One region of the Kitasatospora sp. NPDC056800 genome, then DNA from elsewhere that is predicted to be linked to it. Evidence: riboswitches for the same ligand, from Rfam matches in the RefSeq annotation. Region 1 holds a riboswitch; each other region holds the start of a gene.

What was found. A riboswitch is a leader RNA that binds a small molecule or an ion and turns the genes downstream of it on or off. The one in region 1 is predicted to bind cyclic di-AMP.
Region 2: another riboswitch for cyclic di-AMP. It lies ahead of ACFRQN_RS36050 (peptidoglycan DD-metalloendopeptidase family protein); the one in region 1 lies ahead of ACFRQN_RS17710 (transglycosylase family protein).
Region 3: another riboswitch for cyclic di-AMP. It lies ahead of ACFRQN_RS11560 (M23 family metallopeptidase); the one in region 1 lies ahead of ACFRQN_RS17710 (transglycosylase family protein).

What each region holds. Positions count from the first base shown of each region.
Region 1 covers NZ_JBHUAL010000070.1:875-10,686, forward strand. Annotated here, with positions in the region: gene ACFRQN_RS17680 (ABC transporter permease) at 1-2,150, shown strand, start outside; gene ACFRQN_RS17685 (NAD(P)/FAD-dependent oxidoreductase) at 2,328-3,695, opposite strand; gene ACFRQN_RS17690 (exopolyphosphatase) at 4,124-5,065, opposite strand; gene ACFRQN_RS17695 (DUF501 domain-containing protein) at 5,062-5,733, opposite strand; gene ACFRQN_RS17700 (septum formation initiator family protein) at 5,705-6,202, opposite strand; gene eno (phosphopyruvate hydratase) at 6,321-7,607, opposite strand; gene ACFRQN_RS17710 (transglycosylase family protein) at 7,963-8,868, opposite strand; cyclic di-AMP (ydaO/yuaA leader) riboswitch at 8,874-9,042, opposite strand; gene ACFRQN_RS17715 (cytochrome P450) at 9,264-9,812, opposite strand, start outside.
Region 2 covers NZ_JBHUAL010000246.1:3,315-13,126, reverse strand. Annotated here, with positions in the region: gene ACFRQN_RS36050 (peptidoglycan DD-metalloendopeptidase family protein) at 1-818, opposite strand, end outside; cyclic di-AMP (ydaO/yuaA leader) riboswitch at 821-1,021, opposite strand; gene ACFRQN_RS36045 (MFS transporter) at 1,373-2,854, shown strand; gene purB (adenylosuccinate lyase) at 2,862-4,292, opposite strand; gene ACFRQN_RS36035 (HelD family protein) at 4,412-6,538, shown strand; gene ACFRQN_RS36030 (MarR family winged helix-turn-helix transcriptional regulator) at 6,579-7,034, opposite strand; gene ACFRQN_RS36025 (DUF3037 domain-containing protein) at 7,119-7,535, opposite strand; gene ACFRQN_RS36020 (HipA family kinase) at 7,532-8,287, opposite strand; gene ACFRQN_RS36015 (NAD(P)/FAD-dependent oxidoreductase) at 8,479-9,812, shown strand, end outside.
Region 3 covers NZ_JBHUAL010000038.1:7,143-16,954, forward strand. Annotated here, with positions in the region: gene ACFRQN_RS11535 (GNAT family N-acetyltransferase) at 1-108, opposite strand, end outside; gene ACFRQN_RS11540 (hypothetical protein) at 145-888, opposite strand; gene ACFRQN_RS11545 (sensor domain-containing protein) at 979-1,719, opposite strand; gene ACFRQN_RS11550 (GNAT family N-acetyltransferase) at 1,840-2,409, opposite strand; gene ACFRQN_RS11555 (hypothetical protein) at 2,452-3,327, shown strand; gene ACFRQN_RS11560 (M23 family metallopeptidase) at 3,421-4,269, opposite strand; cyclic di-AMP (ydaO/yuaA leader) riboswitch at 4,282-4,440, opposite strand; gene ACFRQN_RS11565 (YiaA/YiaB family inner membrane protein) at 4,636-4,926, shown strand; gene ACFRQN_RS11570 (alpha/beta fold hydrolase) at 5,002-5,883, shown strand; gene ACFRQN_RS11575 (TetR/AcrR family transcriptional regulator) at 5,943-6,509, shown strand; gene ACFRQN_RS11580 (SpoIIE family protein phosphatase) at 6,637-8,856, shown strand; gene ACFRQN_RS11585 (sensor histidine kinase) at 9,089-9,812, shown strand, end outside.

The DNA of each region.
Region 1 (9,812 bases):
CGCGCTACCCGATGGCCGAGGGCCAGGGCCCGAAGGCCGCCAAGGAGGTCGCGCTCGACCGCAAGACCGCCGACAAGGCGGGCTACAAGGTCGGCGACACCGTCCGGGTCGCCGCCAACGGACCGGTGATCGAGGCGAAGCTCACCGGGATCTTCACCACCGACGACCCGGTCGTGAACACCGGCGGCTCGCTCACCCTGTTCGACCGGGCCACCGCCCAGCAGACCCTGCTGGAGCCCGGCCGCTACAGCAGCGTCGTGCTCACCGCCAAGCCCGGCACCAGCCAGGACGCGCTGCTCGCCCAGGCCCAGCCCGTGGTGCCCTCCGGCCACCAGTTCGACATCGAGACCGGCGCCAAGCTCAAGGCCGACGAGCAGGAGATGATCACCAGGAGCACCAGCAGCATGCGCACGATGCTCCTGGTCTTCGCCTTCATCTCGCTCTTCGTCGGCATCTTCATCATCGCCAACACCTTCACCATGCTGGTCGCCCAGCGCACCAAGGAGCTGGCCCTGATGCGGGCCATCGGTGCCAGCCGCAAGCAGGTCACCCGGTCCGTGCTGATCGAGGCGCTGCTGATCGGCACCGTCTCCGCGGTGGCCGGTCTGGTCGCCGGCATCGGGATCGGCGCCGGGATGCAGTCGCTGATCGGCGCGATGAACGAGAACATGCCGAACGGCTCGCTGGTGATCAAGCCGCTCACCGTCGTGGTGACGGTCGTGGTCGGCGTCCTGGTGACGGTCACGTCGGCCCTGCTGCCCGCCATGCGCGCCTCCCGGATCGCCCCGGTGGCCGCGATGAGCAGCGGCGACCAGCCGGTCTCCCAGAAGAGCCTGGTGGTCCGCAACACGATCGGCTCGGTGCTCGCCGGCGGCGGCCTCGCCCTGATCGGCTACGGCGCCTCCACCGGCAACGACAGCGGCCGGCTGCCGGTCGGCCTGGGCGCCTTCCTGGCCCTGATCGGCGTGTTCGTCCTGCTGCCGCTGCTCTCCCGTCCGGTGGTCGCGCTGGTCGGCCCGCTGCTGCGGCTCGGCGGCACCCCGGGCAGGCTCGCCCAGCGGAACGCGGTGCGCAACCCGCGCCGCACCGCGGCCACCGCCGCCGCGCTGACCATCGGTCTGACCCTGGTCACCGGGCTCACCGTGATCGGCGCCTCGGTCAACGACACCATCGACCGGGCCGTCACCGGCTCGATGAAGGCCGACTTCATCGTCGGGGCCGCCAACGGCATGAGCCTGTCCGCGCAGGTGCCCGCCCAGATCGCCAAGGCCCCCGGGGTGGCCGCCTCCTCGGCGATGACGACCGCGTACTGGGAGCTCGACGGCACCAGCAGGACGGTCAACGGCCTGGACGCCGCCGTCCTGGACCAGCTCGCCGACGTCGAGCTGACCAGCGGCTCCACCGCCGGCTTCGGCCAGGGCCAGCTGCTGCTCGACGAGGACGCCGCCAAGAAGCTGAACGCCACCACCGGCTCGGTGCTGACCGTGGCCTACCCGGACGAGTCCACCGGCAAGGTCACCGTCGGCGGCGTGTACAAGACCGGCGGCATGCTCGGCCCGGTCATGCTGGCCAACAGCGAGATCGCCAAGCACGAGCCGAAGCCGTACATCTCCGATGTCCTGGTCAAGGGCAAGGACGGCGCCACCGACGGCCTCAAGCAGGCCCTCAAGGACGCCACCGGCGCCAACCCGGTGATCGAGGTGAAGTCCAAGCAGGATGTCCGGGACGAGTTCAGCCAGACCATCACCTTCGCGCTGAACCTGATGTACGGCCTGCTGGGGATGGCGGTCCTGATCGCGATCCTGGGCGTGGTCAACACGCTGGCGATGTCGGTCTTCGAGCGCAAGCGCGAGATCGGGATGCTGCGGGCGATCGGCCTGGACCGCGGCGGCATCAAGCGGATGGTCCGTCTGGAGTCCGTGGTGATCTCGCTGTTCGGCGCCGGCATCGGCCTGCTGCTCGGCTGCTTCATCGCCTGGGCGATCAACGGCACCCTGAAGTCCAGCCTCTCCGGCCTGACCACGGTCCTGCCGTTCGGCCAGCTGGCGCTGTTCCTGGCGCTGGCCGGGGTGGTCGGCCTGGTGGCCGCGATCTGGCCGGCCCGCCGGGCGTCCAAGCTGGACATCCTGGAGAGCATCAAGACCGACTGACCGGTCCCGCAACGAGAGAGGTCCCCTGCCGGAGGGTTCGGCAGGGGACCTTCTACTTCTGTACTCCGCCCGGTCGCACGGCCGGCTGAGCACCACGGAGGTCGTGGTCCGGCAACGCTGCCGGGCGGAGAGCCTCCGACTCATACCCCGGTGCTCCCACACCGGGGTCTCAGTCGCTTACTTGCTGGCGAGTTCCTTGTCGGCGGCCGGCTTGGCGGCCTCGACGGGCTTGGTGGGCGGAGTGACCTCCTGGATGGGAAGCTGCGGCTTCTCCATCTGGGCGAGGCCGACCATCTCGCGCTTGAGGAACATCGCGAGGGTCCAGTCGGTGAAGACGCGGACCTTGCGGTTGAAGGTCGGCACCATCGCACCGTGGTACAGGCGGTGGAACCACCAGGCCGGACGGCCCTTCAGCTTGTACTTGCCGAAGAGGATCGCCACGCCCTTGTGCAGGCCGAGACCGGCGACCGCACCCAGGTTCTTGTGCTTGTACTCCTTCTGCGGGAAGCCGCGCATGCCGGAGATCACGTTGTCGCCGAGGACGACGGCCTGACGGCTGGCGTGCTGGGCGTTCGGCGGGCACCAGGCGCCCTCGCCCGCGGCGAGGTCCGGCACCTGGGCGTTGTCGCCGGCGGACCAGACGTAGTCGAAGCCCTGGACCTGGAGGGTCGGCGCGGTGTCGACGTGGCCGCGCGGGCCCAGCGGCAGGCCGAAGTTGGCCAGCACCGGGTTCGGCTTCACGCCGGCCGTCCACACGATGGTGGAGGCGTCCATCTCCATGCCGTTCTTCAGCATGACGTGGCCGTCGACGCAGGAGTCCATCGAGGTCTCGATGTAGACCTCGATGTTGCGCTCCTCGAGCTTCTCCTTGGTCCACAGACCGAGGTCCGGGCCCATCTCGGGGAGGATGCGGTTGGCCGCCTCGACCACCACGAAGCGCATGTCCTCGCGGCTGACGGTCTTGTACAGCTTGGCCGCGTCGCGGGCCATGTCCTCGACCTCGGCGACGGTCTCGATGCCGGCGAAGCCGCCACCGATCACCACGAAGGTCAGCGCCTTGCGGCGGATGTCCTCGTCCGTGGTGGACTCGGCCTTGTCGAGCTGGGCCATGACGTGGTTGCGGAGGCCGATGGCCTCCTCGACCGTCTTCATGCCGAGGCCGTTCTCCGCCAGACCCGGGATCGGGAAGGTGCGGGAGACCGAGCCGGTCGCGACGACCAGGTACTCGAAGGGCAGCTCGTAGCTGTCACCGGCCGCGGGCTGGATGGTGGCAACCTTGCGGGCGTGGTCGATGCCGGTGACGGACCCGGTCAGCACCTCCGCCTTCTTCAGGGTGCTGCGCAGCGGCGCGATGAGGTTGCGAGGCGCGACACTGCCGCCGGCCGCCTCGGGGAGGAAGGGCAGGTACGTCATGTACGACCGCGGGTCGACGACCGTGACGGTCGCTTCGCCGTAACGCATCTTCTTGAGGATGCGCATCGCGGCATACAGGCCGACGTAACCACCGCCGACAATGAGGATGCGAGGACGCTCCGTGGTGCTCATATCCGAAAGTATCCAGCACCGTCCGGAGCAGCCTTCGTGAGCCCGGTCACAAGTTGACGGACCCCCCGTGCTACACTGCGCGGCCGCAAAACCGGGCCCGGCGCGGTGGCCCCCACCCCTGGGCGGCCCCGCGCGAACGCACGGCGGAGCACCACCGGCCTGAGCAGCAACGATCCGCACAACGCCCGGGTTCCCGCACGTGATTTCGATTTTCAAACCTCAAACGAGGCCTGACCTGCGATCCCATGGGCCACCCGGCCGACGGGCCTTCGGTCCCACATTTCGGACGTAGTGGGCGGGCCGGTGCGGCGAATGGCCGGATCCCCATGTGAAGAAATTCACGAACTTTCCCACCCGCGCTCGGGCGCGCCCCGGCCCCGGCCCCCCGAAAGGGGTGCCGGGGCCGGTCGGGTAAGCCCCGCACGGGGTCAGGAGGCGATACCGAAGGCGATTCCGTCCAGGATGTCGTGCTCGCTCACGACCACCTCGGCGGCGCCGGTGCGCTCCATGATCTCCAGCAGTTCCAGCGCCCCGGCCGCGATCACGTCCACCCGGCCCGGGTGCATCGACGGGATGGCCGCGCGCTCGGCGTGGGTGGCGGCCAGCAGCTCCCGGGCGATCCCGGCGACCCGCTCCCGGCTGATCCGCGAGTGGTGGATCGCCGCCGAGTCGTAGCCGGGCAGGCCCTGGGCGATCGCGGACACCGTGGTGACCGTCCCGGCCAGGCCCACCAGGGTGGCCGCGCCGGTCAGCGGGACGACCTCCTCGGCCCGGTCCAGCTCGGCCCGCACGTGCGCCCGGGCGGCCTCGACCTGCGCCTCGGAGGGCAGCTCGGCGTCGCCGAAGTACCGCTCGGTGAGCCGCACGCAGCCGATGTCCACCGAGCGCGCCGCCTGCACGTCGTCCGTGCCGAGCACGAACTCGGTGGAGCCGCCGCCGAGGTCGAACACCAGGTACGGGCCGGGGAACTGACCGCCGGTCAGCTCCTTGGTGGCGCCCACGAAGGACAGCCGAGCCTCCTCCTCGCCGCTCACCACCTCGGGCTCGACGCCCAGGATGTCGCGCACGCCCTTGACGTACTCGTCGCTGTTCTCGGCGTCCCGGGAGGCGCTGGTGGCGACGAAGCGGACCCGCTCGGGGCCGACCCCGAAACCGGAGATGATCTCCTGGTACTCCCGGCAGGCCGCGAAGGTGCGGGCCAGCGCGTCCGGGTGCAGCCGGCCGGTCCGGTCCACGCCCTGGCCCAGCCGGTTGACGATCATCCGGCGGTCCAGGTCGGTGATCGCCCCGGTCTCCGGGTCGAGGTCGGCGACCAGCAGGCGGATCGAGTTGGTGCCGCAGTCGATCGCGGCCACCCGGGTCGCGCTCACTCGGACTCCCGCTCCGCCGCGGCGTCCTCGGCGGCCCGCTTCTTCGCGGCGCGCTCGGCGGCCTTCTGCTGCTTGGCGGCGATCACGGCCTCGTGGTCCTGCTCCTTGGCGCGGTTGCGGGCGACCCGCTCCCCGGCCGCCTCGACCTCGGCCGGGGAGACGCACGGGCCCTTGGCCCACCAGTCCTCCAGCATGCCGATCGCCTCGTCGCCGAGCGGGTTGACGCCCTCGCCGGCCGCCAGCGAGTGGCCGACCAGCACGTGCAGGCACTTCACCCGGTCCGGCATGCCGCCGGCGCTCGGGAAGCCCTCCAGCACCTCGATCGCGTCGCGCCGGGCGATGTAGTCCTCGTGCGCCTTCTGGTAGGCGGCGGCCAGCTCCGGGTCCTCGGCGAGCCGGGCGCTCTGGTCCTTCATCACGCCCTCCGCCTCCAGGGTGCCGATCAGCGAGGCGGCCTTGGGGCAGGTCAGGTAGTAGAGCGTGGGGAACGGCGTGCCGTCCGGCAGCCGGGGAGCCGTCTCCACGACGTCCGGGTTGCCGCAGGGGCAGCGGTGCGCCACGCCGCGCAGGCCGCGCGGCACCCGGCCGAGCTGGGCGGCGATGGCCGCGACGTCGGCGTCGGAGACGGTGGGGTGGTTCTCAGTGGTCATGGGGGGAGGTGTCTCCAACGGGGGACGGTGGGAGGGGAAGGGGGGTGGCGGGGGCCGCCGCGGCGGTGTCGGCGGCGTCCACCGAGTCCCAGATGCTGGCGTACCAGGGCTTGGCGGCCTTCGCCTGGCCGGCGGCGCCGCCGGGCGCCGCGTTCGGCCCGGAGGCGGCCCCGCCCGCGGACGAGGAGGTCCTGGCGGAGGCCTGACCGGCCGGGTCCACCGCGATGTACGGGGTCTCCCCCGGCACCGCGTAGTGCAGCCGGGCGCGGGCCTGCGCCTTGACGTACTCCGGGTCCTGCCAGCGGGCCTTCTCCCGGCGCAGCTGCTCGACCTGCTGGCGCGCGTGGTCGGCCTTCGCCCGCTGGGCGGAGATCTCGGCGCGCTGGGAGATGAACTGCCGCGTCGGGTAGGCGAGGATCGCCACCAGCGAGCAGAGCACCAGGACGAGGACGGTCGCCCGGCTCGTGAACCGGGGCCGGGCCGCCAAGCCCGGGATCCTCCAGCCAGCCATCTCCCGTATCCCCTCCTGGTCGCGACGGTGCCCCGCCGTCCACCCTACGGGGTGAACGGCGGGGCACCGGTCAGGCGTGCGCTACCGGGAGCGCTCAGCCCTCGTGGCGGAAGCGCGGGAAGGCGCCGCGGCCGGCGTACTCGGCGGCGTCGTCGAGGATCTCCTCGATGCGCAGCAGCTGGTTGTACTTGGCGACGCGCTCGGAGCGGGCCGGGGCACCGGTCTTGATCTGGCCGCAGTTGGTGGCGACGGCCAGGTCGGCGATGGTGACGTCCTCGGTCTCGCCGGAGCGGTGCGACATCATGCAGCGGTAGCCGTTGCGCTGGGCCAGCTCGACGGCGTCCAGGGTCTCGGTCAGCGAACCGATCTGGTTCACCTTCACCAGCAGCGCGTTGGCGGTGCCGGTCTCGATGCCGCGGGCCAGACGGGCCGGGTTGGTGACGAACAGGTCGTCGCCGACCAGCTGGACCTTGTCGCCCAGCTTGTCGGTCATGGCCTTCCAGCCGGCCCAGTCCGACTCGTCCAGCGGGTCCTCGATGGAGACCAGCGGGTAGGCGGCGACCAGCTCGGCGTAGTACTCGATGAGCTCGGCGGCGGTGAGGTCCTTGCCCTCGAACCGGTAGGCGCCGTCCTCGTAGAACTCGGAGGAGGCGACGTCCAGGGCCAGCGCGACGTCACGGCCGGGCACGTAGCCGGCCTTCTCGATGGCCTCGACGATGAGGTCCAGGGCCTCGCGGTTGGAGTCCAGGTTCGGGGCGAAACCGCCCTCGTCGCCCAGACCGGTGGACAGGCCGCGCTCCTTCAGCACGCCCTTGAGCGTGTGGTAGACCTCGACGCCCCAGCGGACGGCCTCGGAGAAGGACTCCGCGCCGATCGGGGCGATCATGAACTCCTGGATGTCGACGTTGGAGTCCGCGTGCGACCCGCCGTTGAGGATGTTCATCATCGGGACCGGCAGGACGTGCGCGTTCGGGCCGCCCAGGTAGCGGAACAGCGGCAGGTCGCTGGCCTCGGAGGCGGCGTGCGCGACGGCCAGCGAGACGCCCAGGATGGCGTTGGCGCCGAGCGAGGACTTGTCCGGGGTGGCGTCCAGGTCCAGCATGGCCTGGTCGATCAGGCGCTGCTCGGTGGCGTCGTAGCCGACCAGCTCCGGGCCGATCTGCTCGATGACGGCCAGGACGGCCTTCTCGACGCCCTTGCCGAAGTAGCGGTTCTTGTCGCCGTCGCGCAGCTCCAGCGCCTCGAAGGCACCGGTGGAGGCACCCGACGGGACAGCGGCACGACCCGTGCTGCCGTCGTCGAGGCCGACCTCGACCTCGACCGTGGGGTTGCCGCGGGAGTCGAGGATCTCACGGGCTACGACGACATCGATGGACGGCACGAGGCATCTCCTTGCGAGAGCAGGGTCCGGTCTGACGGTGGTGCTGCCAGCAGGACGATTGCGGAGTCGTTACGACCAGAGCCTAACCGCCCGGGCTGCCGTGGCCGCGTCGGCCTCGGTCCCGTCTCACCGTGTGGCCCTGCTACCCACCGGTAGTTCACCTGCTTGTCCCAGCTTGTCCCACCGGAGCGGGCGAATGCGGACGAAGGGGACCGGTAGGACCGGCCCCCTTCGGACGGCGGGGTGGAGCGGCGTCGGCGCCGAGCGCTCCGGCGCGGCGGCGGGCGCCCCCGGCGGGCACCCCGGTCTCGGGGTACTGCCGGCCGCGGGCGCTCCCGGCGTCGGGCGGGGCGGCTCAGCCGAGGTGCAGCACCTGGCCGGGCATGATCAGGTTCGGGTCGCCGCCGACGGTGGAGTGGTTCTGCTCGTACAGCGCGCTCCAGCCGCCGGACACGCCCTGGGCGGCGGCGATGGTCGACAGGGTGTCACCGGCACGGACGGTGTAGTCGTGGCCGGCGGCCTGCGGGGCCTGCTGCGCGGCGCGCGGGGCGTACTGCGGCTGGGCGGCGGCCTGGCCGGCGTACTGCTGGTAGACGCTCTGGTGGCTGGTCCAGTACCAGCCGCCGTTGTTCTGGTACCAGTACACCTTGGCGTCGGCGTCCCAGCCGGCCTTGCCGGAGAAGCCCGGGGTCTGCGGCTGCGCCTGCTGCTGCGGGGCGACCTGCTGGACCGGCTGCGCGGCGGGCTTCTGGGCCGGCTTCTGGGCGGCGGGCTTCTGCGCGACCGGCTTCTCGGCCGGCTTGGCGGCGGGCTTCGGGGCCTGCTGCTTGGGGGCGGACTGCGGCTTGGCGTCCGAGGAGGTGTCGACCGAGGCCGGGGCACCGCCCTTGGTCAGACCGGCCTTCTGGGAGCAGACCGGCCAGGCGCCCGGACCCTGCGAGGCCAGCACCTTCTCGGCGACCGAGATCTGCTGGGCCTTGCTGGCCTGGTTGGCCTGCGCCGCGTAGGCGGTGCCGCCGTACGCCTTCCAGGTGCTGGACGTGAACTGGAGGCCGCCGTAGAAGCCGTTGCCGGTGTTGATGCTCCAGTTGCCGCCGCTCTCGCACTGGGCGACGGAGTCCCAGGTGGAGGCCGGGGCGGCGGAGGCGCCGGTGGCGGTGAGGAGCGGCATCGCGAGTCCGACGCCGGCCACACCGGCGACGGCGATGGCCTTCTCGGCCTGGGTGCGACGACGGTGACGGCCAGTTCCAACGAACAGCATGAAGAGGTCCCTCTCCGTACGCCTGCGAGGTGAGCTGTCGGGTTCGGACCGGGAGGTGGCCCGGCCGCCGTACGCGGAAACGATTCCGCTCGGGCGGCTTCACCCCAAGCCGTGGGGAGACGGCAACAAACCTGGTTCCCCCGCCCCTGCCCAGGGTTCTGGTCGGTTTCCCGTGACGCGGCGGGCAGGATTCGGCGTTCCGCGTACGAGGTCCGCAGCTGCGAACTCCAGGGAGAGTAGACAGATCATCAGACCAATCACAAGCTCATATCACCGATATCACACAACAATTACGGCCCGTGTCCGATCGCCTACCAACAGCGGCGTTATGTCCGGATTGATGGGTGTTCACACCCCCGTCGGCGGGCGATCGGCGACGTCCCGTCAGCGTGATCTCAGCAGGTCGGAGGCGTCGAAGAGGCATCCGGAACGGGGTGCGGAGGGGCGTGCGGGGAACGGCTCTCCGGACTGAATTCCACCGGGAGTTCGCGCAGGCCACGCATGATCAGACCACCCCGCCAGCGCAGATTCTCCGGGCTTTCCGCGAGCCGCAGATCGGGCAGCCGGGAAAGCAGCGTGGCCAGCGCGGCACGCCCTTCGAGCCGCGCCAGCGGAGCGCCGATGCAGTAGTGGATGCCGTGCCCGAAGCCCAGGTGGGGGTTGTCCTTCCGGGCCAGGTCCAGGGTGTTCTCCGCCGCGAACCGGGCCGGGTCGCGGTCCGCCGCGGCCAGCACCACCAGCACCGGGTCGCCGACCGGGATGTCCACCCCGCCGATGGTCAGCGGACGGGTCGCGAACCGCCAGGTCGCCAGCTCCACCGGCCCGTCGTAGCGCAGGAGTTCCTCGATCCCGGTCTCCAGCAGCGCGCTCTCCCCGCGCACCACCGACTCCTGCAGCAGCCGGCGCTGCTCCGGATTGCGCAGCAGCGCGTAGGTGCCGTTGCC
Region 2 (9,812 bases), on a different contig from region 1:
ACGCCGATCGAGGAGAGGTGCGCGTACTCGGCGTAGTGGCCGTCGGCGAGCCTGATCTCGACCTCGTTGCCGTAGGCGCCGCCGTTGCCGGCCTTGACCACGACACCGTTGGCGACGGCGCGCAGCGGGGTGCCGGTGGAGGCGACGAAGTCCTGGCCGGTGTGGTGGCCGGAGGCCCACATCGAGCCGGCCACGCCGTAGGCGGTGCCGAGCCGCGGGCCGGCCAGCGGGGCGACGAAGCCGGAGGTGGCGGCGGCGACCGGAGTGGCGGTCACGGCCTGGGCCGGAGCGGCGACCTGGAGCTGGGTCTCGAGCTGCGCGGAGGGCTTGGCGGCCTCGGTCTGCACCTGGACCTGGGCCTGCGGCTTGGCGGCCTGGGTCGCCGGAGCGGACGGCTTGGCGGGCTTGGCCGGGGCGGCGGGCTTCGCCGGGGCGGCGTCGGCGGCCGGCGCGGCGGCGTGGCCGGACAGCGCGAGCTGCTGGCCCGGGAAGATCAGGTTCGGGTCGGCGCCGACGACCGAGCGGTTCTGCTCGTACAGCGCGTGCCAGCCGCCCTCGACGTTCCTGGCGTCGGCGATCTTGGACAGGGTGTCACCGCTGACGACGCGGTAGCTCTCCTGCGCGGCCTGGGCGGCCGGAGCGGCGGCCTGCGTGGCCTGCTTGGCCTCGGCGGAGGCGGCGGCCGGAGCGGCCGGGGTGTGGGCCTGGGCGCTCATCGCGGTGACGAGCGGGAGGGCGAAGGACACACCGGTGACGGCGGTGGCGATGCCGATGCGGGCGGCGCGGGGCAGGGCGATACGACGAGCCTGTGCAGGCATGGAATTTTCCTCTCCGACGCCTGCGAGGTGAGCTGTCGGGTTCGGGCTGGAGTTGCCCGGCCGCTTGCGCGGCTTCACCCCAAGCCGGTCCTGGACGCCCGCGCCCTGAGGCGCGAACTCCGGTCCGGCGACTTACCTGTGGGTCCCCCGCTCCTGCCGTACAGAGTTCGTTTCGAACCACCGGGCAGCGGCAGGACTCGGCGTTCCACCCGGCGGATCCGTCCGGACTGGCCGGGCGGTCGCTGAACTAAAACCCATCCGTTCGGGTGAAGCAATGTCGATCTCTTGAAACGGCAACGATCCCCCCTCCCACAGTGACCCTCCGCAGGCCCGAGCCCACGGTGCGTACACAACCCATTCACCCCCCGCCACTGATCCACGACCCTGCGCCGAGATCGGCCACGCCGCGCACCCGTCCGCTCACGCACCGCCAGCCGCCAACACACCCACCGGTGACCCTTGTCACGTGCGCCTCGGCAGCGCAGGATTCGCCCGTGGCCACCTCCGAGGCCGGCACCCTGCGCCTGGGCACCGCGCAGGGTCGCTGGGTACTAATGGCGACGGTGCTCGGCTCCAGCATGGCGATGCTGGACGGCACCGTGGTGAACGTCGCGCTGCCCCGGATCGGCGCCGACCTCGGCGCTTCCCTCGCGTCCCTGCAATGGACCCTGAACGCCTATCTGCTCACCCTGGCGGGCCTGATCCTGCTCGGCGGCGCGCTCGGCGACCGCTACGGGCGGCGCAAGGTCTTCCTGATCGGCGTGGTCTGGTTCGCCATCGCCTCCGCGGCCTGCGCCGCCGCGCCGAACATCCACGTGCTGATCGCCGCCCGCGCCGTCCAGGGCATCGGCGGGGCGCTGCTCACCCCCGGCTCGCTCGCCATGCTCCAAGCCGTCTTCCACCCTGACGACCGCTCGGCGGCGGTCGGGCTCTGGTCCGGCCTCGGCGGGGTGTCGGCGGCGGTCGGCCCCTTCCTCGGCGGCTGGCTGGTGGACGGCCCCGGCTGGCGCTGGATCTTCCTGCTGAACCTGCCGCTCGCCGCCGCCGTGATCGCGGTCACCACCCGGTCGGTGCCGGAGAGCCGGGACGAGGGCGCCTCCGGCCGCTTCGACGTCCTCGGCGCCGTGCTCGCCGCCCTCGCCCTCGGCGCGATCACCTACGCGCTGACGGCGGCCGGCGAGGGCCTGTCCCCCGCCGTCTGGGTCAGCGGGGTGCTCGGAGTGGCGCTCGGCGTCGCCTTCGTGGCGGTCGAGCGCCGCGCACCCGATCCGATGCTGCCGCTCGGACTGTTCTCCTCCCGGCTGTTCACCGCCGTGAACCTGGTCACCCTGTGCGTGTACGCGGCGTTCAGCGGCGTCTTCTTCCTGCTGGTGGTGCAGCTCCAGATCGTGTCCGGCTTCTCGCCGCTGGTCTCGGGCTTCGCGCTGGTGCCGATCACCGTGCTGATGCTGCTGCTGTCCGCGCGCGCCGGGCGCCTCGGCAAGCGGATCGGCCCGCGCATCCCGCTGACCGTCGGCCCCCTGCTGTGCGCCGCCGGGGTGCTGCTGATGCTGCGCGTCGGCCCGGACTCCTCCTACTGGGTGGACGTGCTGCCCTCCGTCACGGTGATGGGCTGCGGCATGACGCTGCTGGTCGCACCGCTGACGGCGACCGTGCTGGCCGCCGTCGAGGTCCGGCACGCGGGCATCGCCAGCGGGGTCAACAACGCCGCCGCCCGCGCGGCCGGCCTGCTCGCGGTCGCCGCCCTCCCGGCGCTGGCCGGGCTGAGCGGCGACGCCTACCGGGTGCCCTCCTCGGTCGACTCCGCCTTCCACACCGCGATGCTGATCTGCGCGGGCCTGCTGGCCGCCGGCGGGCTGATCGCCCTCGCGACCGTACGGGGCAACGTGCTCGCCGCCGACGACCAGCAGGTGGCCGAGCCGAACTGCGACTGGCCGTGCGGCACCACCACCCCGCCGCTGGACCCGGGCCACGTCCCCACGACGCGCGAGGGCCCCGCCACCGGTCCGGCGGCGGGGCCCTCGGCTCAGGGCTGACGAGACGTCAGAGGATGTCGCCGGGCGCGTACTTGGCGGCCTCCGGGTAGGCGGCCGCGACGGCCTCCACCTGGCGGACCACCTCGGCGACCTGGGCGCCGGCCGCGCCGGTGAAGGACAGCCGGTCGGCGAGCAGCGCGTCCAGCGCGGCCCGGTCCAGCGGGATCCGCTCGTCGGCGGCCAGCCGGTCCAGCAGCTCGTTCTCCCGGGCGCCCGCGCGCATCGCCAGCGCGGAGGCGACGGCGTGCTCCTTGATGACCTCGTGCCCGGTCTCCCGGCCGACGCCCGCGCGCACCGCGCCCATCAGCACCTTGGTGGTGGCGAGGAACGGCAGGTAGCGGTCCAGCTCGGCCTCGATCACCGCGGGGAAGGCGCCGAACTCGTCGAGGACGGTCAGGAAGGTCTCCAGCAGGCCGTCGAAGGCGAAGAACGCGTCCGGCAGCGCGACCCGGCGCACCACCGAGCAGGAGACGTCGCCCTCGTTCCACTGGTCGCCGGCCAGCTCGCCGGTCATCGAGGCGTAGCCGCGCAGGATGACGGCCAGGCCGTTGACGCGCTCGCAGGAGCGGGTGTTCATCTTGTGGGGCATCGCGGAGGAGCCGACCTGGCCCTCCTTGAAGCCCTCCGTGACCAGCTCGTGGCCGGCCATCAGGCGGATGGTCTTGGCCAGGCTGGACGGCGCGGCGGCCAGCTGGACGAGGGCGGTGAGCACCTCGAAGTCCAGCGAGCGCGGGTAGACCTGGCCGACGCTGGTCAGCACGTTCTCGAAGCCGAGGTGCCCGGCGACCCGGCGCTCCAGCTCGGCCAGCTTGTCGGTGTCGCCACCGAGGAGGTCGAGCATGTCCTGGGCGGTGCCGACCGGGCCCTTGATCCCGCGCAGCGGGTAGCGGGCGATCAGCTCCTCCAGGCGGCGGAAGGCGACCAGCAGCTCGTCGGTGATCGACGCGAACCGCTTGCCCAGGGTGGTGGCCTGCGCGGCCACGTTGTGCGAGCGGCCGGCCATGACCAGCTCGGCGTGCTGGGCGGACAGCTTGGCCAGGCGCACCAGCACGGCCACCGTGCGGTCCCGCACGTGCTCCAGGGACTGGCGGATCTGCAGCTGCTCGACGTTCTCGGTCAGGTCCCGGGAGGTCATTCCCTTGTGGATCTGCTCGTGCCCGGCGAGCTCGCTGAACTCCTCGATCCGGGCCTTCACGTCGTGGCGGGTGACCCGCTCACGGGCGGCGATCGAGCCGAGGTCGACCTGGTCGATCACCCGCTCGTAGTCGGCGACGGCGGTCGCCGGAACCTCGACGCCGAGGTCCTGCTGGGCCTTCAGGACGGCGAGCCACAGGTGGCGCTCGAGGACCACCTTGTGCTCGGGGGACCACAGCTGGGCCAGGGTCGCCGAGGCGTACCGGGAGGCCAGGACATTGGGGATCTGGGGCTTCGCGCTCACGCTTCGCAAGAGTAACAGCCGAGGTCACGCCGGACGTCGGCGGAGTGGGGTAGGCTGGGTCAATTGAGCGCCTTTCAGATGACGCTCCGCAGCCTTCTCACCGCAAGGATACCACACCGATGAGCGAACCGCCAGTGACCGCGCGGGACTCCAGCGCCCTCGCCGCGGCCCTGCGCACCGAGCAGGCCCACCTCGCCCGGCTCTACGCCCGGCTGGACACCGTGCGCGAACGGGCCCGCCGCACCGCCGACGGCGCCCACGACGGCGCCGGATCCGGCGGCACCCACCAGGCCCGGCTGGAGCGCGAGGTGCGCGCCCGCGAAGCCTCCCGCCACGCCGCCCGGCTGGAGGCGGTCGAGCGCGGCCTCTGCTTCGGCCGGCTCGACGAGCGCGACGGCACCGTCCACTACATCGGCCGCACCGGCCTGACCGACGAGGCGTACGAACCGCTGCTGCTCGACTGGCGCGCCCCGGCCGCCCGCCCCTTCTACACCGCGACCCCCGTCCACCCCGGCCCGGTGGTGCGCCGCCGCCACCTGCACACCCGGGGCCGCACCGTCACCGGCCTGGACGACGAGGCGCTCGACCTCGCCGGGCTGGACGAGTCCGGCCGCCGCACCCTGGTCGGCGAAGCCGCCCTGCTCGCCGCCCTCGACCGCGAACGCACCGGCCGGATGGGCACCGCCGTCGCCACCATCCAGGCCGAGCAGGACCGGGTGATCCGCTCCCCGCTGCGCGGCGCCCTGGTGGTCCAGGGCGGCCCCGGCACCGGGAAGACGCTGGCCGCCCTGCACCGCGCCGCCTACCTGCTGTTCACCCACCGCGCCGCGCTGGAGCGCCGGGGCGTCCTGGTGATCGGCCCCAACCCCGGCTTCCTGCGGTACATCGAGGAGGTGCTGCCCGCCCTCGGCGAGACCGAGGTGGTGCTCCGCACCGTCGCCGAACTCCTCCCCGGCCTCGCCGCCACCGGCACCGACGACCCCGCCGCCGCCTTCGCCAAGGGCGGTCCCTGGATGGCCGGGGTGCTCCGCGCCGCCGTGGCCGCCCACCAGACGGCCCCCGCCGAGGGCCTGGACCTCGGCGAAGGGCTGCGGGTCTCCGCCCGGGCCTGCGCCGAGGCCAGGGACGCCGCCCGCGGCCTGCGACTGCCGCACAACCGGGCCCGCGCCTTCTACCTGGGCACCCTGCTCGACGCCCTCGCGATCGGCCAGGCGCTCACCCTCGGCCGCCCGTACGACGACGAGGAGGCGCACTACGCCCCGCGCGAGCTGTGGGAGCGGCCGGACGTCCGCGCCGCGCTCGACCCGCTCTGGCCCCGGCTCACCCCGCAGCAGCTGCTCGAACGCCTGCTCACCGACCGGGAGTTGCTCGCCTCAGCGGCCCCCGAGCACGCGACCGCCCTGCTCCGCCCGCCCGGCTCCGAGTGGACGGCCGAGGACGTCCCGCTGCTCGACGAGGCCGCCGAACTCCTGGGCGCCGAGGGGCCCTCGGCCCCCACCGGTCAAGACCCGGACGAACTGGCCTTCGCCCAGGGCGTGTTGACCATCACCGGGCAGACCGACGACGCCCTGCTGGACTCCGCCGCCCTGGCCGAGCGCTTCCGCGACGACGGCCCGTACCGCTCCACCGCCGAACGCGCCGCCGCCGACCGCACCTGGGCGTACGGCCACGTCGTCGTGGACGAGGCGCAGGAGCTGTCCGCGATGGCCTGGCGCGCCGTCCTGCGGCGCGTCCCGACCACCTCGCTCACCATCGTCGGCGACCTCGCCCAGACCGGCTCGCCCGCCGGCGCCCGCAGCTGGGCCGAGACGCTCGACCCGCACCTGCCCGGCCGCTGGCGCGAGGAACGGCTCACCGTCAACTACCGCACGCCGGAGCCCGTCATGGCCCTCGCCGCCGCCGTGCTGCGCACCGCCGTACCCGGCCACCGGCCGCCCGAGTCCATCCGACCGGGCACCGAGCGGCCCCGCGCGGTCCGCGTCCCGGCGGGCGGCTTCGCCGCCGCGCTCGCCCGGCTGCCCGTCGGCCCGGGCACCCTCGGCGTGATCGCACCGGACGCCCTGGCCGGGGAGCTGGACGCGCTCACGGTCGCGGACGCCAAGGGGCTGGAATTCGACGCGGTCGTGGTGGTCGAGCCGGCCGCGCTCGCCCCGCGCGACCTCTACGTCGCCCTGACCCGGACCACCCGCTCACTCACCCTGCTCCACCACCGGCCGCTGCCACCGGAACTCGCCGGGCTGCTCTGACCGGGACGAAGCACTGGTGGCGTACGGGCGGCGCGGGGTCCTACTGCGCGCCGCCCGTACGACCGGCCAGCACCGGCAGCACCTGGGAGCAGATCGAGTGCAGGGCGATCCGCTGCTCGTCGGTCATCGCCTCGAAGGCCTGGTGGGTCCGGGCCATCTCGCCGCGGATGCGGTTCAGGATCTCCCGGCCCTCGGCCGTGATCACCACGATCTTCACCCGGCGGTCACCGGCCGCCGCCTCCCGGTTGGCCAGGCCCAGCGACTCCAGCCGGTCCACGATCCCGGTGACGTTCGAGGCGTCGCAGCCGAGCCTCCCGGCCAGCGCGCGCATCGGCACCGGCTCCTGCACCGCGCCCAGCGCCTTGGCCTGCGAGGAGGAGAGCCCGTGCCGGGCCGCGGCGGCCGCGAAGTCCTGGAAGTACGCGGCACCGACGGAGGCCAGCGCCTCCATCAACTCGGCGTTGGTCGGTACGGTCGTCGTCGCTGTCGAACCCATGGGGCCAGAGTACGACCAGGTGCTTCAGCAACTCAAGCTTTGACCACGGCAACCGTCCGCGAGCCGCCCCGGAACCCTCCGGTGTCAGAGCACCAGCTGGTCGAACAGCCGCCGGAGCTCCGCCTCCGGGTCCGCGGTCAGCCCGGTGTGCACCGGCCCCGGCTGGACGATCGCGCTGCGCGGCGCGGTCAGCCAGCGGAACCGCTGCCCGGCGCTGTCCCCCGCCGCCGGACCGGCCTGCGGGCCGCCGTGGCAGACCGCCTCGATCCCCTGCAGCGCCCGCCGCACGCCCTGCACGTCCGCCACCGGGTCCAGCGCCAGCAGCCGGGCCTGGTCCAGGTGGGTCCGGGCGGCCAGGTGCGATTCCTGTCGGCAGTACAGCAGCACCCCGACGTTGACGCACTCGCCGCGCTCGACCCTCGGCACCGCGCGGATCACGGCGTACTCGTAGTCGTGCAGCTCGACGGTGGCCGGCAGCACGGACAGCGTGAACTCGGTCATGCGGGCACCTCCGGCAGCCAGTCGCGCGGACCGGCCAGTCGCTCGGTCAGCTGGGTCCGGTACGCGGCGCGCACCTCGTCGGGCGAGTCGAAGCCGAACTCGTCCACCAGCCAGACCTCGGGGATCTGCGCCACGGCGCCCTCGATCGCCGCCTCGGCGAGCGGCGCGAGCGCCTTGTCGGCCGCCGCCAGATCCGGCCGGGCCCCCAGCAGCGCGTGGTCGGAGGCGTCGTACGGACGGCGGATCCAGGCGGCGGCACCCGGCCAGTTGTGGTGGAAGATCAGGCTCGCGCCGTGGTCGATCAGCCGCAGCCCGCCGGTCGCCACCAGCAGGTTGGGGTTGCGCCAGGAGCGGTCGACGTTGCCGATCAGCGCGTCGAACCAGAGCACCTGCCCGGCGAGCTCCGGATCCACCTCGAAGCAGAGCGGGTCGAAGTTGAGCGCGCCGCTGACGAAGGCCATCCCGAGGTTGGTCCCGCCGCTGGCCCTCATCTGGTCCTGGATCTGGTGGTCCGGCTCGCTGCGCGCGAGCACCGGGTCCAGGTCGACCGTCACCAGCTCCGGCACCGGCAGCCCGAGCCGCCGGCCGAGCTCCCCGGCCAGCACCTCCGCGACCAACGCCTTGCGGCCCTGCGCCGCACCGACCCATTTCAGCGCGTACAGCCGCCGATCGTCGGCCTCGACCAGGCCCGGCATCGAGCCGCCTTCTCGCAGTGGCGTCACGTACCGGATCGCCGTCACCTCGGGTAGCACGGCCGACAGCCTATCGGTGTCGCCACCCTTTCCTCTCTCCCCCTCCCGCCGCCACCCCGTTCTCCCTCTTCTCCCTTTTCTCCCCGCCCTCCTCCACCCCACCCCCACGGCCCCGCCCCGGTGGCAGCCCCCGCTGCTCCGTGCGAGTGTGGCGGACAGTAATGGGGACCTTCACGGCAAAGGGATGAGCGATGGAACGACCTCGGATCCTGATCGTGGGCGGTGGCTTCGCCGGCCTGGAGTGCGCCCGCCGCCTCGAACACAAGCTGTCACCGTCGGAGGCCGAGATCTCGCTGGTCACGCCGTTCAGCTACCAGCTCTACCTCCCCCTCCTCCCCCATGTCGCGGCCGGCGTCCTCACCCCGCAGTCCGTGGCCGTCTCGCTGCGCCGCACGCTGCGCCGCACCCACATCGTCCCCGGCGGCGCCATCGGCGTGGACCCGGCCTCCAAGGTGTGCGTCGTCCGCAAGATCACCGACGAGGTGGTGGCGCAGAAGTACGACGTCCTGGTGCTCGCCCCCGGCAGCGTCACCCGCACCTTCGACATCCCCGGCCTCACCGACTACGCCCGCGGCATGAAGACGCTCGCCGAGGCGGCCTACGTCCGCGACCACGTGATCGCCCAACTCGACCTCGCCTCGGCCACCTTGGACCAGAAGGAGCGCGAGTCCCGGCTCCAGTTCGTGGTGGTCGGCGGCGGCTACGCGGGCACCGAGACGGCCGCCTGCCTCCAGCGCCTGACCACCGCCGCCGCCCACCGCTACCCGCGGCTGGACGCCCGGCAGATCAAGTGGCACCTGATCGACATCGCCCCGAAGCTGATGCCGGAGCTCGGCGACCCGCTCGGCGAGGCCGCCCTGGAGGTGCTGCGCGACCGCGGCATCGAGGTGTCGCTGGGCGTCTCGGTGGCCGAAGTCGGCGCCGAGACGGTCAAGTTCACCGACGGCCGGGTGCTCCCCTGCCGCACCCTGATCTGGACGGCCGGGGTGGCCGCGAGCCCGCTGATCGGCACCCTGGACGCCGAGACGGTCCGCGGCCGGCTCGCCGTGACGGCGGAGATGCGGGTGCCGCAGTTCGAGGGCGTGTTCGCGCTCGGCGACGCCGCCGCCGTCCCCGACCTCGCCAAGGGCGACGGCGCGGTCTGCCCGCCGACCGCCCAGCACTCCGCCCGTCAGGGCCGCGCGGTCGCGAACAACGTGATCGCCTCGCTCCGCAACCAGCCCCTGGAGCCGTACTACCACAAGGACTTGGGCCTGGTGGTCGACCTCGGCGGCAAGGACGCGGTCTCCAAGCCGCTCGGCATCGAGCTGCGCGGGGTGCCCGCCCAGCTGGTGGCGCGCGGCTACCACCTGATGGCGATGCGCACCAACGCGGCCAAGTTCCGGGTGGGCGCCAACTGGCTGCTCAACGCGACCGCCGGCGACGACTTCGTCCGGACCGGCTTCCTCGCCCGCCAGCCCGCCCGGCTGCAGGACTTCGAGTACACCGACGCGTACCTGACGAAGGATCAGGTCATCGCGCACGC
Region 3 (9,812 bases), on a different contig from region 1:
GTCGACCATCGGCGCGTACTCGCCGTGGTAGGCGGAGGAGGCCTGGATCAGGTCGGTGAGCCGGTCGGCGTCGGTCGCCTCTGCGCGCCGGATAGTCGTCTCGATCATGGCGGCGAGTATAGGGGCAAACCGGAGTAGTGACTATTACATGACCGGCTGCCCGGCCGCCCGGCGGCGTCGGTCGGCGGCCCGCAGCACCAGGACCCGCACGGTGCGGCCGTCCACCGGCCCCGGACAGCGGAGGATCTCGCTGGCTATCCGGCGCTCGCCGAGCGCGTACCGCAGCGGGTCGAGGTGGCCGCAGCGGCGGCCGTGCCCGTCGTTCAGCGGCTGGACCCGGACCTCGCCGTCCGGGGAGGTGACCCGGACCAGCTCGGTCAGCGCCGCCAACTGGCCCTCCGGGCCGAAGACTTCGGGGTAGGCGAAGATCAGGTAGCCGCTCAGGGTGAGGGCGAAGGCGCCGTCCGCGAAGGGCAGCCGGGGCAGCGCGGCGGCCACGTACCGCTGCGGGTGGGCGGCCGAGTCGGCGGCGAACAGCCGGCGGGCCCGGTCCCAGCTGCGCAGGTACCGCTCGGGCCGGTACGGGCGGGGCGAGGGGTGGAGCCACGGGCGGGCGGTCATCGAGGCGGCCATCGCCGCCCGGGCGGCCAGGGCGAGGTCGGCGACCACCGGCGGCGGCAGCGCGTACGCCGGGTCGACGGCGACCACCCGGCAGCCCAGCTCGCGCGCCTCGGCGGCCAGGCCGGCCGCGCCCCCGGGGCAGTCCAGCAGCGGCCCGGGCAGGGCGGCGAGCCGGGCCCGGGTGAGGCCGAACAGGGCGCAGTACTCGTCCAGCGGACGGGAGGTGACCAGCACGTCCGGGAGGGCGGGGTGAGGGCCGGCGGACACCCGGCCATCCGAACACGGAGCGGCCCCGCCCGCATCCGGGAGGGGTCCGGGACGCGGGCGGGGCCGTCGGGCCTGGGTGGAGCCGGGCGGTCAGCGGCCGAGCAGGCCCTGGGCGGCGGCCCGGTTGACGTTGGTCAGGCCGCGGACCAGCTGGGTGGTGAGGAGGACCAGCAGCACCCCGAGGAGCGAGAGCCCGGCGATCTGCCAGGGCGCCTCGATGTCGTACACGTGCCGGATGTCGTGGCTGTCGTAGAAGTCGAACACCCGGTACCCGTGCCAGGAGGTGTAGGTCGGGAAGACCCAGTGGTACAGCGGGTAGAGCGCCGCCGCCCAGCCGAGCAGCAGGAACACCAGCGTCACCGCGAAGCTGAACACCGCCCAGGGGAGCATCAGCACCTGGTACAGCACGGCCTTCCAGCCGGCCCCGTCCGCCAGCCGCGCGGTGACCGCGCCCCAGCTGCCCTGGCGGACCCGGCGCACCGGCTCCGGGCCGGGGACGTCCAGGGCCAGCATGCCGCGCACCCGGGCCCGCTCCAGCCGGCCGAAGCCGCGGGCCGTGGCGGTCAGGGCGCCCAGCACGGGCAGGCCGAGCGCGGTGACGAAGGTGGCGAGGCCGAAGCAGAACATCGTGACCGCGACGGCGAAGCCGAGGATCGCCACCGGCAGACCGGTGAGCGCGTAGCCGACCTCGCGGTAGTAGTACGCCGAGAACGGGGCCCGCCACAGGGCCGGACGCCGCTCGGTCCGCCGGGCCCGGACGGGGCGCGGGTCGTCACCGCGACCGCCCAGAACGTCCCACTCCCGGTCCTCCACGCTGCGGCTGCTGCTCATGTTCCCGGCCCCCGGCCCCTCGTGCTGTCGTCTGTCGCTCGTTCGTCCCGCTGACTGCGTCCAGTCTGGTGGACGCGCCGCCCGGCCGTGATCCGGAGGCCTGGCGGATCCGGGGTGGGGTTAACCCCCCTCCACCCGGGCGGCCGGGCCCGGCCACTCCTCGGCGAGCAGCGTGAAGAGGTACGTGTCGGACCCGTCGGACCGAGGCCGCCCCTCCGGCCGGAAGCCCAGCCGGGTGAGCACCCGGCCGGGGGCCGGGTTGGCCGCGGCGGTCCGGGCGGTCAGCCGGTGCAGGCCCAGGGTGCCGAAGGCGAAGTCGCCGAGCAGGCCGACGGTCTCGCCCGCGTAGCCCCGGCCCCAGGACCCGCGGGCCAGCACGCACCCGAGGTCGGCGGCGCCGTGCCCGTCGAGGGTGAGCGCGGCCTGCCCGATCGGCGTCGCGTCCCCGGGCTCCTCGGCGTCGGCGATCCTGGTGACGGCGAGCCGGTAGGTGTCCCGCTCCTCGGCCATCGCCTCCTCCAGGTAGAGCTCGATCTGGTCGGCGCAGTCCTCCCGGCCGCTCGGCCCGAAGGGCAGGTGGCGGGTGACCTCGGGGTCGCCGAACAGCGCGTGCAGCGCGTCCACCTCCTCCTCGGTGTGGTGGTACTCGCGGACGGCCAGGCGCGGGCCGGTGAGTCGTACGGGGACCATGGCTGCCGACCCTATCCCCGCCCGGCGGCTACCGTTCGGACTATGAACGACGAAGACCTGCGGCTCGCCCCGCGCACCAAGGCCGCCGACCTGCTCGCCTGGGCGGCCGAGCAGGGCCGCGCGCCGGTGGCCGAGGGGCCGCTGCGCGCGGTGCTGGCGCTGCTGGAGCTGGGCGAGGGCAGGATGCACGACGGCTGGCCCGAACTGACCTCCGACGCGGTGGAGCACCTGCTGTACGAGCGGCTCCACCTGTACGTCCAACCCGCGCCCGAGGAGGACCCGTTCGCCTACGGCGACGCCGTCCGGCTGCTGGTCGACCACCAGCGGGCGTCCCGGCGGCTGAACGCCAAGCGCCAGGAGCGGCTGCACGCGGAGGCCGAGTGGCAGGGCGAGGTCGCGGCCGGGCTGCTGCGCCGCGCCGACCTGGTGACCTGGCCCCGGCTGTACGCGCTGCTGCTGCACGCGTACGGGGTGGACGTCACGGACCCGGCGGCGGTGCGGGACTGGCTGGCCGGCTTCGGGGAGCTCCCGGAGGAGGAGCGGCTGGCCGCGTACGAGGCGCTGGCACCGGCCGGCTGGCTGGACGAGCCGGACGAGCAGGGCTGGGGCCCGGGCCGGGTGCTGTCGGTCGGCATGGCCACGGACGGCGCGCGGCGGCTGCTGGAGCAGGGCCTGATGCGGCGCAGCTACCGCAACCTGGCGGAGCTGACCGCGCTGGGGCGGCCGATGCCGGAGGAACTGGCCGGGGACTTCGGGCGGTTCGAGGAGGCGGCGGTCGAGGCGGCGCTCGACCTGTTCGGCGGGTGGACGGTGCCGGGGCTGCCGCGGCTGCTGGTGACGGAGTTCCCGGAGCTGGCGCCGGAGCCTGGCCAGGAGGAGATCGAGGCGTACCTGGCGCAGCTTCCCGCCGAGGAGTGAGACGCCGCGGCGAAGCCCCCGGTCCGGTGCTGGTGCTCCGGGCCGGGGGCTTCGCGCTGGGTCCGCCCGGGCGGGTGCCTCAGGGCGGGTGCGTCAGGGGTTGAGGCCGCGCTGCTGGAGCCAGGGCTCCGGGTCGACCGGGGCGCCGCCGCCGGGGCGGACCTCCATGTGCAGGTGCGGGCCGGTGACGTTGCCGGTCGCGCCGACCTTGCCGATCTGCTGGCCGGCGGCGACCTTGCCGGAGCCCTTGGTGATCGCGGAGAGGTGGCAGTACCAGATCTCGGTGCCGTCGGGCAGGGTCTCGACGATCCGGTAGCCGTACGAGCCGGCCCAGCCGGCCGAGGTGATGGTGCCCTGGCCGAGCGCGTGGACCGGGGTGCCGGTGTCGGCGGCGAAGTCCAGGCCGGTGTGCAGGTTGGCCCAGTAGCGGGCGCTCTGGCCGTAGTGGGCGGAGAGCCGGTAGTCCGTCACCGGGAGGGTGAGGGCGGCGGCCTTGGCCCGCTCGGCCTCCTCGGCGGCGCGCTTGGCCTCGGCCTCCTTGGCGGCGGCTTTGGCCTCCGCCTCCTGGGCGGCCTGGAGCCGGGCGGTCTCCTCGGCGGCGGTGCGCTGGCTGTCGGCCTGGTTCTGGATGCGGGCGGCGAGCGCGAGGCCGGGGTCGGCGGAGAGGGCGACCGCCGTCTCGTCCGGGGCCTCGATGGCGGGGGCGGCGGCCGGGGTCGCCGAGGTGAAGCCGGTGGCACCCAGGGTGGCGGCGACGGCGGTGACGCCGAGCAGCGGGGAGGTTCCGCGGGTCTGACGCGGCATCCGGTGGCGGTTGGTCTCGGCCTCCGCGGCGAAGTCCTCCGGGCCGAAGGCCTCGGGGCCGTCCGGACCGGGGTGGTCGAGGAGCTGGGTACCGGCTGCGAAGCCGGCCGGGTGTGCCGGGGTGTGCGTCGACGCCACGGAGGCGCGCTCCTTTCCTTCCTTCGCGCCTACCGGGTTAGCTGACGGGTTCGGAGCAGGAAGGTCTCCTACGGCCGGGCCGGAGCCCCGCCGATTCACCCCAAGGAACGTGGTTCCCCGGCTCCCTGACCTGCCCGGAGGCCGGTCGGTGGGATTAGGCGACGGCGCACGGTGCCGTCTGGGTACGGCGTTGACAACCGCGCTGCGTTATCAAACGTTAATCCTAGGAGGCTCTGATTCCAAGCCATCCGTTCGGAGCAGCCCCGCGGCAGGTGATCGGACGTCAACGAACGGTCCCTCATGCACGGCCCCATCTGAGTACGCCTACTCATGTGCGGCCCGGCCGGGCCGCAGCATCCTGACGCCATGAGCGCACCGATGCAGACCCGCACCACGGCCGCCTACTACCTCCAGGCCGTCCTGTCCTTCGCCCTGTCGGGCACCGCCCTCGCCGTGGGGATCATCTACCTGCCGGTCGGCGGGTGGACCCGGGCCTTCCTCGGGCTCGGCCTCCTCTTCACGGTCAGCTCCGCGTTCACGCTGGCGAAGGTGATCCGGGACCGGCAGGAGTCCAACGACATGGTCACCCGGGTGGACCAGGCCCGGCTGGAGAAGCTGCTCAGCGAGCACGACCCGTTCAAGGTCGAAGGGGTCTGACCGCTCCCTTCCCCCTCTTCTCCGACGCCTCCGACGCCCGACCGCTTGACGGCTAAGGCTATTAGCCTTAGCTTTATGGCTATCGGCAGCACCGCCGATGCCCCGCACCGGCGGCCCGAGGAGGACCCCATGAACGGCACCATCACCCCGAGCACCCAGTACCTCACCGTCCCCGGCGGCCGGATCGCCTACGACGACACCCGGCAGGGCGACGGCACCCCGGTCGTCCTGCTCCCCGGCATGCTCGACAGCCGGGCCGCGTACCGGCACCTGCGCCCGCTGCTCGTCGCCGCCGGCCACCGGGTCGTCACCATGGACCTGCGGGGCTTCGGCGAATCCTCGATCACCTGGGACGACTACGGCCCGGCCGCCCTCGCCGGCGACGTCCTCGCCCTGCTCGACCACCTCGGCATCGAGCGCGCCGTCCTCGCCGGGAACTCGTACACCGGGGCGACCGTCGTCAAGGCCGCCGGGGACGCCCCCGAGCGGGTCGCCGGGATCGTCCTGCTCAACGCCTTCGTCGAGAACCCGCCGCAGGGCGCCCTGATGCGCGGCGCCATGGGCCTGATGGGCGCCGCCCTCGTCCACTGGCCGGCCGCCTGGGGCTTCTACCTGCGCCGGATGGCCTTCCCCGGTGCCAGGCCCGCCGACTTCGACGCGTACGTGGACGGGCTGGTCGCCGCGCTGCGCACCCCGGGCCGGAAGACCGCCACCCGCGGGTACGTCCACGGCGACTCGGCGCCGGTCGGCTGGACGGCCGCGGTGCGGTGCCCGGCCCTGGTCGTCATGGGCAGCAAGGACCCCGACTTCCCGAAGCCGGAGCTGGTCGCCGACCGGCAGGCCGCCGCGCTCGGCGCGCGGAAGGCGATGATCGAGGGGTCCGGGCACTACCCGATGGCCGACAACCCGGCGGCCACCGCGGACGCCCTGCTGCCGTTCCTCGCCGAGCTCGGCTGAGCCCCGCCCGTCCGCTGCCCGCCCCTGCCCGACCTGATCCGTACGGAGAGCCCGAACCCATGCCCCGCGTAGGACTGACCCCCGACCAGGTCGTCGACCACGCCCTCGCCCTCATCGACGAGCAGGGCGCCGAGGCCCTCACCCTGGCCTCCGTCGCCGCCCGGGCCGGGGTCGCCACCCCCTCGCTGTACAAGCACGTCAGCGGCGGCCTCGCCGAACTGCGGCGGCTGATCGCCGTCCGGGTCACCGGGGACCTCGCCGACCGGCTGGCCGGGGCGGCCGTCGGACGCAGCGGGGACGACGCCGTCGCCGCCGTGCTGCGCGCCTACCACGCGTACGCCACCGAGCACCCGCACCGCTACAACGCCCTCCCCCAGGCCCCGCAGCCCGACGACGACCTGGCCCGGGCGGCCGCCCGGCTCGTCGGCGTGATCATCGCCGTGCTGCGGGAGTACGGGCTCGACGGCTCCGAGGCGGTCCACGCCGCCCGCACCGTGCGCTCCGTCGCCCACGGCTTCGCCTCCCTCACCACGGCCGGCGCCTTCCAGCTCACCGAGGACCTCGCCACCACCCAGGACCGCCTCATCGCCACCCTCACCACCGGTCTCCGCGCCTGGCCCGCGTAAGCGGCCGGAGCGGCGAGTGCGGCCCCGCACAGGAAGTCGGCCCGGCCGACTTCTCGCGGTGGCGGTGGTGCTGGTGCGGCGGTTCGGTCGGCCTTCGCCGGTGGGGGAAATGGGGTATCAAGGACCAGTGCCCCTGGAGCCCGCCGGCAGTCCGACCGCGCGCAGTGCGATGCGCTGCGTGCGGCTGCTGCTGGGCTGCACCAGCGCGGCCGAGCTGCTCGGCACCGTCCTGGCCGAGGGCCCGAGCTGGATCACCGGCGAGGGGTCCGCGCTGTACCTGCTGGACTCCGCCGGGATGCTCCGGCTGACCGCCTCGCACGGGCTGCCGGACTGGGCGCACGAGCGCTACAGCGTGGTCGACCCGGCCGGTGAGCTGCCCGCCGCGATGGCCCTGCGGCTGCGCCGCCCGTACCTGCTCAGCCCCGAGCACACCAGCGTCGACTACCCGAACCGGAACACCGGCATGGGCACCGGGATGGTCGCCGTGATCACCCTGCCGATGGTCGTGGACGAGCGGCCGATCGGTGTGCTGGCCCTGGCGCTGGCCCACCGGGGCACCGTGCCGCGCCGCGACCTGGACGTCCTGGAGACCCTCGCCGAGGCCTGCGCCCACCGGCTGGCCCACCTGCTGGACCACGCCGACGCCCACCTCCCGTACGGCACCCGGGCACCGTACGGCGTCCGGTTACCCGAGGACCCGCGGGCGGCGGACGGCCGCCCCGCCGGGCTGGCCCACCCGCTGCTGTCGCTGGCCGTGCGGGCCGCCGGGCACGGGGCCTTCGAGCGGGACCTGGTCACCGGGGAGAGCTACTGGGACGCCGAGGCGTTCCGGCTGGCGGGCCGCCCGCCCACCCCGGACGGCGCCGCCCCCGAGCTGGACCGGCTGGTCCACCCGGAGGACCTGCCGGACGTGCAGGCGGCGCTCGCCGAGGCGCTGGCCGCCGGCGGCCGCTACCGGATCGGCTACCGGGTGCTGCGGCCCGGCGGCAGGGTCGCCCGGGTCGAGGAGTCCGGCGAGGTGATGCTGGACGTGCACGGGCGGCCGGTGCGGATCGCCGGGCTGCTGGCCGAGGCCGGGCACCGGGAGCCGCCGCCGGCCGAGGGGCGGAACTCCCCGGCCGCCGCCCGGACGGCGCTGCTGCTGACGCTCACCCGGGCGCTGTCCCGGGCGGTGACCGTCCGGGACGTCACCACCGCCGTCACCGATGTCGCCCGCCCGGCGCTCGGCGCCGCCGGCATCGTCCTGGACCTGGTGGACGAGGGCCGGCTGCTGCCCGTCTCGCACACCGTGTACGGGGGCCCGCGCCGCACCGAGCTCACCCGTCTGGCGGACCTGTCCGAGTCCGTGATGCAGCGTTCGCTGGCCCGCTCCGCCCCGCTGTTCAGCGAGCCCGCCGCCGCCCGCACCCGGCGCGACCCGCTCACCCCGGCCGCCTGGGCGGTGCTGCCGCTGGTCGCCTCCGGGCAGCAGGTCGGCTCGTGCCTGATCACCTTCGCCGCCGAGCGGGCGTTCAGCCGGGAGGACCGCACCCTGTACTCGGCCTTCGCCGGCATCCTGGCGCAGTCCCTGGAGCGGGCCCGGCTGTACGACACCCACCACCACCGGGCCTCCGAGCTGCAGCGGGCGATGCTCCCGCGCACCCTGCCGCGGCTGGCCGGGATCGCCAGCGCCGCCCGCTACCTGCCGAGCACCGAGGGGATGCAGATCGGCGGCGACTGGTACGACCTGCTGCGGCTGCCGGACGGCCGGATCGGGCTGGTGATCGGCGACGTCCAGGGCCACAACGCGGAGGCCACCGCGGTGATGGGCCAACTGCGCAGCGGGCTGCGGGCGTACGCGACGGACGGGCACGACCCGGCCGCCACCCTGACCCGCACCAGCCGGCTGCTGGCCGAGCTGGACACCGAGCTGTTCGCGACCTGCCTCTACCTGACCCTGGACCCGGCCGACGGCGTGCTGACCGCGGCCCGGGCCGGGCACCCGGCGCCGGTGCGGATCACCGCCGACGCCGCGGCCGTCGAGCTGGAGCTGCCGGGCGGGCCGCCGCTGGGGGTGGCCCCGGAGCGGCCGTACCCGCTGGCGGTGGAGCGGCTGGCGGTCGGCGAGACGCTGCTGGCGTACACCGACGGGCTGGTTGAGGACCGCGAGGAGGACTACGACGAGTCGGTGCAGCGGATGCTCGGCGGGCTCGAACTGTGGGCGCGGCAGACCGGTCCGGGGCGGATCGGCCCGGCTCCGGCGCTGGAGCGGCTGGCCGATCTGCTCACCCTGAACGTGACCGAGCGGCGGTCCCGGCCGGACGACGTGGCGCTGCTGCTCCTGCACCGGACGGCGCCCCTTCCGTAACACCGTGCGCACAGGCCCCACACATCACCGGACGCGATCCGGCCGGGCGGCTCGATCCCGACGTTCCCGGCGGCGCCGGTCGGGCCGCTCCGATACCTCGTCAGGCGGTGGGATCGGGGTCGAACGATTGCCGATTGACGCCGAATTGACTCGATATTGACGAGATCCGGTCACTTGGCGAGATCCGTTCACACCTTCGTAGGATCATCACCCTAGAATTCGCGGCGTGACGATGACTCAGTGGTCCGTAACGGCAACCGGCGTACTCGCCGTCCTCGCCCTCGTGGCCGCCGCGCGGTACCGCGCCGTGTCCGTCACCCAGCGCGGCCGCGCCGACCGGCTGCTCGGCGAACTCCTCGCCGTCCAGGAACAGCTGGCCACCGAGCTCTCCCGCCGCGGCGCCGAACTCGCCGCCGTCCAGCAGGAGCAGGAGCACACCGCCTCCACCCAGCGGGCCTTCCTCAGCGTCGCCCGCCGGATCCTGGTGATGGCCCACGACCAGCAGGCGCTGCTGGACGAGATGGAGCGCACCCACGACGACCCGACGCTGCTGGAGGGCCTGCTCAAGGCCGACCACGCCGCCGCCCAACAGGCCCGGCTGGCCCAGACCCTGGCCGTGCTGTGCGGCGCGCGGGCCGGCCGGCACTGGCCGGAACCGGTCTCCCTGGAGGACGTCGTCCGCGGCGCCCAGTCGCGCATCCTGCCGTTCCAGCGCGTGGTGGTGCGCAGCCGGACCGAGACCGCGGTGGTCGGCGCCGCCGCCGAGGCGCTGATCCACGCGATCGCCGAACTGCTGGACAACGCCACCCGCTACTCCCCGCCCAGCACCCAGGTGTTCGTCACCCTGATGCCGGTCCACAACGGCGCCGTCATCGAGATCGACGACGGCGGCGTCGGCATGCCGGAACAGGCCGTCGCCAAGGCCGCCGCCGCGCTGGCCGGCGGCAGCACCCTGG